DNA from 3 places in the Arthrobacter sp. Z1-15 genome. Region 3 is predicted to be linked to each of the others. Evidence: riboswitches for the same ligand, from Rfam matches in the RefSeq annotation. Region 3 holds a riboswitch; each other region holds the start of a gene.

Evidence for each region. Region 3 has a riboswitch for S-adenosylmethionine ahead of M1D40_RS03500 (ABC transporter substrate-binding protein). Riboswitches for the same ligand answer to the same signal wherever they lie in the genome.
Region 1: linked by a shared signal. The riboswitch ahead of M1D40_RS00875 (LLM class flavin-dependent oxidoreductase) and the one ahead of M1D40_RS03500 (ABC transporter substrate-binding protein) in region 3 are both predicted to bind S-adenosylmethionine.
Region 2: linked by a shared signal. The riboswitch ahead of M1D40_RS10910 (flavin reductase family protein) and the one ahead of M1D40_RS03500 (ABC transporter substrate-binding protein) in region 3 are both predicted to bind S-adenosylmethionine.

The regions. Positions count from the first base shown of each region.
Region 1 covers NZ_CP096454.1:167,063-169,322, reverse strand. Annotated here, with positions in the region: gene M1D40_RS00875 (LLM class flavin-dependent oxidoreductase) at 1-1,224, opposite strand, end outside; SAM riboswitch class IV at 1,261-1,376, opposite strand; gene M1D40_RS00870 (hypothetical protein) at 1,529-2,260, shown strand, end outside.
Region 2 covers NZ_CP096454.1:2,386,269-2,388,528, forward strand. Annotated here, with positions in the region: gene M1D40_RS10905 (PhzF family phenazine biosynthesis protein) at 1-672, opposite strand, end outside; SAM riboswitch class IV at 778-899, shown strand; gene M1D40_RS10910 (flavin reductase family protein) at 961-1,467, shown strand; gene M1D40_RS10915 (hypothetical protein) at 1,979-2,260, shown strand, end outside.
Region 3 covers NZ_CP096454.1:749,139-751,398, forward strand. Annotated here, with positions in the region: gene M1D40_RS03500 (ABC transporter substrate-binding protein) at 1-1,407, opposite strand, end outside; SAM riboswitch class I at 1,501-1,589, opposite strand; gene M1D40_RS03505 (hypothetical protein) at 1,719-2,231, opposite strand.

The sequences.
Region 1 (2,260 bases), 580 kb from region 3:
GTTGAAACCGTCGACGTCGGTCTCTTCCACCCAGCGGATCATCTCCTCGGCGATTTCCGCTCCCGAACCCACCATCCGCGGCCCCAGGCCGCCGATCCCCACTGAATCGGCGATGTCGCGCACCGTCCAGGGTTCGCCGTCGTCCTTGGGCTTCTGGAAGTTGCCCGCGGCGGACTGGATGGCATTGGATTTCACGTTGCCCAGCGGCTCGTCCAGGTTGTAGCCGGACAGGTCCACGCCCATCCACCCGGACATCAGCGCCAGGGCACCCTCATGGCTGGCGTACTGCTGGTAGTCCTCGTGTTTGGCGGCGGCTTCTGCTGCGGTGGCGGCAGTGATAACGGTCATCAGCGTGTAGATCCGGATGGAATGCCGGTCCCGGCCTGCGGCCTCGGCGGCGTCCCGGATTTTCGTGACCGTTGCCTTCAGCTTTTCCTTGGTGGGCGCTCCGACAAAAACCGCCTCGGCGTTGGCAGCCGCAAACGTAATGCCCCGCGGGGAGGCGCCGGCCTGATAAATCACCGGCGTGCGCTGCGGCGACGGCTCGCTGATGTGGATTCCCGGAACTTTGAAGTACTTGCCTTCATGGTTGATGTCATGAACCTTGGCCGGGTCGGTGAAAACGCCGGTCTCCTTGTCGCGGACGACGGCGCCGTCCTCCCAGGAGCCTTCCAGCAGTTTGTAGATTACTTCGAGGTACTCATCTGCGTGGTTGTAGCGCTCATCGTGTTCCAGCTGGTCTTCAGCCCCCAGGTTCCGGGCGGCGGAGGGCAGGTACCCGGTCACGACGTTCCAGCCGACCCGGCCGTTGGTGAGGTGGTCAAGCGTGGAGAGCCGGCGGGCAAACGGATAAGGATGCTCGTACGCGGTTCCGGCAGTGACGCCGAAGCCGAGGTGTTCAGTGACCAGGGCCATCGCGGACACCAGCAGCAGCGGATCATTGACCGGAACCTGGGTTCCCTGCCGCAGGGTGGCCTCGTTGGAGCTGCCGTACACGTCGTAGGTGCCCAGCACATCCGCGAGGAAAATGCCGTCAAACAGCCCTTTTTCGCAGGTCCTGGCCAGATGGGCCCAGTAGCGGAGGTCGGTGTACTCGGCGGACTTATCCTGCGGGTGGCGCCACAGGCCCGGCGACTGGTGGCCCACGCAGTTCATGTCGAAGGCATTGAAGCGGATCTGCCGCCGGCTGCTCTCTTCGGTCGCGGGGATGCTCTGCTCTGACATGGCGAACCTTTCGGAACGGGACGCACCCGCAAAGGAGCGCCGTACTTGCCGTCCGCGGACGCGGGACGGCCGGATCCTCATCTGGGGCACCCCGCTACGGAGAAGAGGGTTGCCGCCCAACCAGCCAGAGCTTCGCGTTGGGACTCATGATCCTTCGGCTCCAGTATCTGCACAGCACTGCAGCGCTTGGGAAGTCAATGACCTTTTGTGAACCTGCCCGTTGCTGCCCACCCCTGCCGCCGGCCGGGGTCCCGCCCGTTGCCGGACCCAAAACACGCTTCCGCTGGCGCGCCCAGTCGCTATTGTGTGCGACATGAAAAGACACCTGAGCTGGATCGTGCCGTTTGTTGGTGTTTTTGCGCTTTATCTCGGCGCGGCCCTGGGGACAAACATCAACCTCCAGTCCGGCAGCAGTGTCAATGTTCAGGCCCTCATTCAACTCGCCATTTTCCTGATGTGGGTTGTGCTCACCATTGTTTTGGTGATCCGTACGGTGCGGAACGGTTACCGCGTTTTCCGCGGCTATCGGCGGTCCGGCGGCCATCTCACCAAGTCGGAGCAGGCCCAGGCAAATCTTCAACAAAACTACGAGAACTCATGGGCCGCGGCCAGAAACCTGGTTGCACAACTCTCGGCGGGACACCGGCCGGCGTCCCTTGAAGTGTGGGGAATCGTTCTGGAACCGGGCGAAACAGTGCACCTTTCAATCAGAGCGGATTATGCACGCTTTTACGGCCTCAACGGAACTTATGTTCATACATCGGGATTCTTTTGGGGGCAGCCTGCCTTTGTCCTAGCAGGATTCGGAGTTACCGCCCTAGCCAACAGATCACGACGGCGGGCAGCTCAGGCTGCATCGCGCCAACAGTGGCGCGATTCCCAGCACAGTCAAATGTTCCTGACCGACCGGAGGATTATCTGCCAAGCAAACGGCAGGTGGCTCAGCTTCTATTACGCGCACGTCTCCGTTTGTTATCCCGAGCCGGAGAACAACAGCATGGTGCTCGAATTCCACTCCTCCGAACCGCTTCTGATC
Region 2 (2,260 bases), 1.6 Mb from region 3:
GCCGGCGTTAAGGCTTCCGGTGACGGGATCTTCGGTGATGCCGAGCCCGGGCACAAAGGCGCGGACCTCGTAGTCGGTTTCAGCGTCCGCAGGCTGCGCGCCGATGACACCCACGCGCAGGCTTCCCATGACAACCGGATCCGGCTTCAGTGCCAGCACCGCTGCGGCATCCGGGAGCAGCAGTCCCAGCCAGCCGGGTCCGTTGTCGATCCAATTGGAGGCAAGGATCTGGGTGCGGTCCAGGTTCAGGGCCTTCAGCGCCTGGTCAAGGACCTCGTCTTCAAGCGGTCCCGAGCGCAGCAGCGGCGGTGCGGCGAAAGCGGCAATGCCGGCATTGGCGTGCAGCGTCACGAGGCCGATTCCGCATTCCTGCACGACGACGTCGGGATAGCGCCGCTTGTTCCCGGCCTCCAGCCACGCGTGGCAGGTTCCCAGCGTGGGGTGCCCGGCAAAGGGAATCTCGCCGCCCGGGGTGAAGATGCGGACCCGGTAGTCAGCCCCGTCCCTAGTGGGCGGCAGCACGAACGTGGTTTCCGACAAGTTGGTCCACCGCGCAAAAGACTCCATGTCGGAGTCCGAAAGGCCTTCGGCTTCCAGAACCACGGCAAGGGGATTGCCCAGATACGGTTCACTGCCAAAGACGTCCACCTGTTTAAACCACCGCTGTTTCATAGCCAAACTCTATCCCCTGGCTGCCGGGAGTTTTATGAAGCGGAGTTTTACGAAGTAAGGCATCCGTTTGCAACCCTGCATCGGCCGCGCCTACCTTGGGAGAAGAATCAAGAGTTCCAGCCACGGGCCCTGGCCGGCTGGACGGCAACCCTCTCGCCGTAGCGGGGTGCTCCAGGTGACGATTCGGCCGCCCGGCGAGACTCTCCCGGCTGCGGCAAGTACCGCGCTGGTGGCGCCGCGGCCGTAATGGCCGCCGGCACCGCGCTTAAGGCAGAGGATCTTTCCACCATGTCCCTTGTTAGCGACCTTCAGCCGGCAGCCCTGCGCCGCGCCTTTTCACGTTTCCCGTCCGGCATTGCCGCTTTGTGCGCGGTGGTCGACGGAGAGCCGCAGGGAATTGTTGCCTCGTCCTTTACCGTGGGCGTGTCCATGGACCCGCCCCTGGTCCTGTTTGCCGTACAGAACACGTCCCGCACCTGGCCGGTGCTCCGGCCGGCAACGCGGATCGGCGTATCCATCCTGGGCTCCGAACACGAGGGAATCTGCAAACAGATCGCATCCAAAACCGGCGACCGTTTCGCCGGGCTTGACCTGCACACCGACGAGTCCGGTGCCCTGTTCCTGGACCGTGCCGCCCTGTGGCTGGAGTGCTCAGTGGAGAACGAGGTGCCCGCGGGCGACCACACAGTGGTGCTGCTGCGGGTTCACGGCCACACCTCCCACGACGACGCCCATGAGCCGCTGGTCTTCCACAGGTCGGCGTTCCGGCAGCTCAGCGTCCCTGAATTCGCCTGACCGGAAAGCGCCGCCGGGAACTGGAAATTGGAAGCCGCGTCAATTCATTTTCCGCGGCACATTCCTTGCCGGCACGGCCTCCGTTACCAAACCTTTACATCATGCCATGGACGGACTATTGTTCTTCGGATTACTTCGAAAGGAAGTAGCGGAGATGAGCACAAACAGAAATGTCCACGGCACATCACACAAAAAGGGAAAGCCCGGCAGCCGGCCGGGTTTGCCGCTTTCACGGAAGGCTTTGCTTCCGGCAGCAGTACTGGGCCTTCTACTGGCAGGGTGCACCGCGCAGGAGGAGCCGGAGACCGCTTCCAGTAAGCCGGCCTCGCCTTCAGCCTCTGCCGAGGAGCCGGCCCGGCCGTCCTCTTCAGCCGGCGAGCCCGGCACAAACGGCCTCAGTCTGGAGATCGCGCCGAATGCCACCCAGGCACCCGGCACAGAGGCCTCGCCGAATGCCGCCCAGACACCGGATGATTCAGCTGTGCAGGCTCTGTTCCGGGCGGACAATCCCGTGAGCGTGGAAACTTTCTTTCAGCAGCAGCCGCAGTGGCGTCCCGCCAACGCTAGCGTCGTGCTGGAGGAATCCGGCAGCGGAACCGGCACCTTCGAGCTGCCCGCTATGGAACCGGGGACCAGCTTCACCTCTTATCTCACCTGCAACCAGCCGGGGGCCTACGACATCGAGGTTCTGGACGATGAGTCGGACCACCTTTCCACCGTCGGCAGTGACCACTGCAATGTCCCGATGCTGATGGGTTTCGAACATGTCATCATGCCGGGTGAAAATCCGGCG
Region 3 (2,260 bases):
CTGGCGGGTGCCGAAGAACTCCACCTTCGGATCGGGCATGGCCGTGGTGAGGAAGGTGTTGTCTCCGGCACGGTTGTTCAGCTGCACGCCGATCTCCCGCCACTGCTGCTCGATCAGTTCGAAGGCCGGTTTGATGACCACTGAGTTGTTGGAGCTGGTGACGGTGACCTCGAGTTTCTCGCCGTCCTTCTCGCGGATGCCGTCGCTGCCTTCCTGCCAGCCGGCGTCGTCCAGCAGCTGCCGGGCTTCCTCCGGGTTGTAGGCCAGGTCAGCGCTCAGGTCCACGAAGCCGGGGGCCTGATGGTTCAGGACCGACGCCGCCAGCGTGTAGCTCTCGGAGAGCACCGTGTCCTTGATGGTCTGCCGGTCGATGCCCGCCTGCAGGGCCTGCCGTACGGCGGGATCGGCCAGCTTTCCGCTGCCGGTCCGCACGGCGGCCATGTTCACCGTGAGGTCCACGCCGTCGGCCGCGAGCACCTGGTTGCCGCTGGATGCCAGCGCCGCCTCGTCCACCGGCTGCAGACCGCGGACCAGATCTACCTGGCCGGACTGCACGGCGCCGGCGCGGTGCGCGACCTCGGGCAGGTATTTGATGACCACCTTGTCCAGGTGGGCCTCGCCCGGGTTCTCCGCCCCGTCCGGAGCCCAGGCGTAGCCGTCCCGCTTGGCGAGCACGACTTCCTCATCGGGCTTTTCGGATTCGTAGACGAAGGGCCCGGAGCCGGAAATGGACGAGATGGCCGACTGCCCGGCCGCGTCCTTCTGCAACGTGGCCGGGGAGACGAGTCCGGCAGTGACGGAGGAGGTGGCGCGCAGGAAGTTGGAGTTCGGGGCGTTCAACGTGACCACCACCTGGTCCGTGCCGGTTACTTCGCTGGTTTGGTAGCCGGCGAAGTCCACGTTCGGCTGGATCTGGGCGGCGGGAAGGCCCAGGCCAAAGCTGTCCAGGTTGGCCTTCACCGCCGCGGCGTCGAGCGGGGTGCCGTCGCTGAACGTGACGCCGGGGCGGATGGTGAAGGTGAATTCGGTGCTGTCGGCGTTGGCCGAGAAGGCCGAGGCGATCCAGGGAACCAGCTCACCCTTCTCCGGGTCAAAGTAGGTCAGCCGGTCCAGCACCGAGTTCAGCACGTTGGACTTCTCGTAAAAGCGCGCGGCCTGGGTCTGCCAGTTGTTGATGGGGGTGACCTCGGCGTACACCAGCGTGCCGCCGTCGACCGGTTCACCGGACGTCCCGGCCGCGGCGTTGGTGCCTGCTGTCTGGGAACCGGATCCGCAGGCAGACAGGGTCAGTGCCGCCGCGGCCAGGAGCGCCGCGACCCGCAGGGGAGTGCGGGAAGCAACCGAGGTGCGGGAGGTGCGGGAGGTGCGGGCCGCAAATATGCGGGGGGATCGGGGGGAGTCGTGCATGGGATCCTCTCGGGTCGCACCGAGGAACACGGCATTCGAGCACGCAGGAGCCGCTGCTGCACAGCTCTGCAGCTCGGGCCCAACGGGGAAGTGAGTCCATCGGTCCTGGCATGAGCACCGGCCCCGAAGGGTGGTTGCTGCGGCGTCAACGAGCCAGGTCTCTCAGCCGCTCTGGATGGGAAATGTCCGGATTCGAGAAGCGGACACCACCATGGAAGCTTGGCGGAGGCCGTCCGGGCAAGAGAATGACGCCGCGTTGCCGCAAACTCCGCAGCGTGACGTCATGCGTCTCTTCCTGCGTCACACAGGTGTCATAAACGTCCGCGGAGCAGGCGGTTCGGCCGGCGCGACGGCGTGCGGCCGGGCTTGGCGGCGGACCGTTCCCCGGGTGCCCGGTAGCGCACGCGCCGGCCGGCGTCGCTGAGCAGCAACACGCCGTCGACCATAGTTTCGCGCAGTTCCATCAGTGCGAACTGGTACCGCTCCGGCGCCCGGGAGGAATCACGGAGGTAGCGGGTGCAGGCTGTGGACATGCGCATCAGCACATCGGTGTTGGCGGAGCCGCTGCGCAGATGGGCGAGGGTTTCGATCATGCGCTCGCGTGCATCCAGCACGGTGGCGCGGCAGCGTTCCTCGTCGCCGGCGCCCTCGATCACCTGCGGTTCGATCGGGGCCAGCGGACGCTTCAGGTGCAGATCCGTGATGAGTGCGTTCAGGGCCGCATTTTCGTCGCGGCGGTCAATGCCTGCCCGGATGCTCCAGCCGGCGGCGGTTCCCAGAACGAGCGCCGCGAGGGCCAGGAGGGACACTGCCAGCCAGTCCATACAAGACCTCCGGAAGAAGCGTTCTTCGA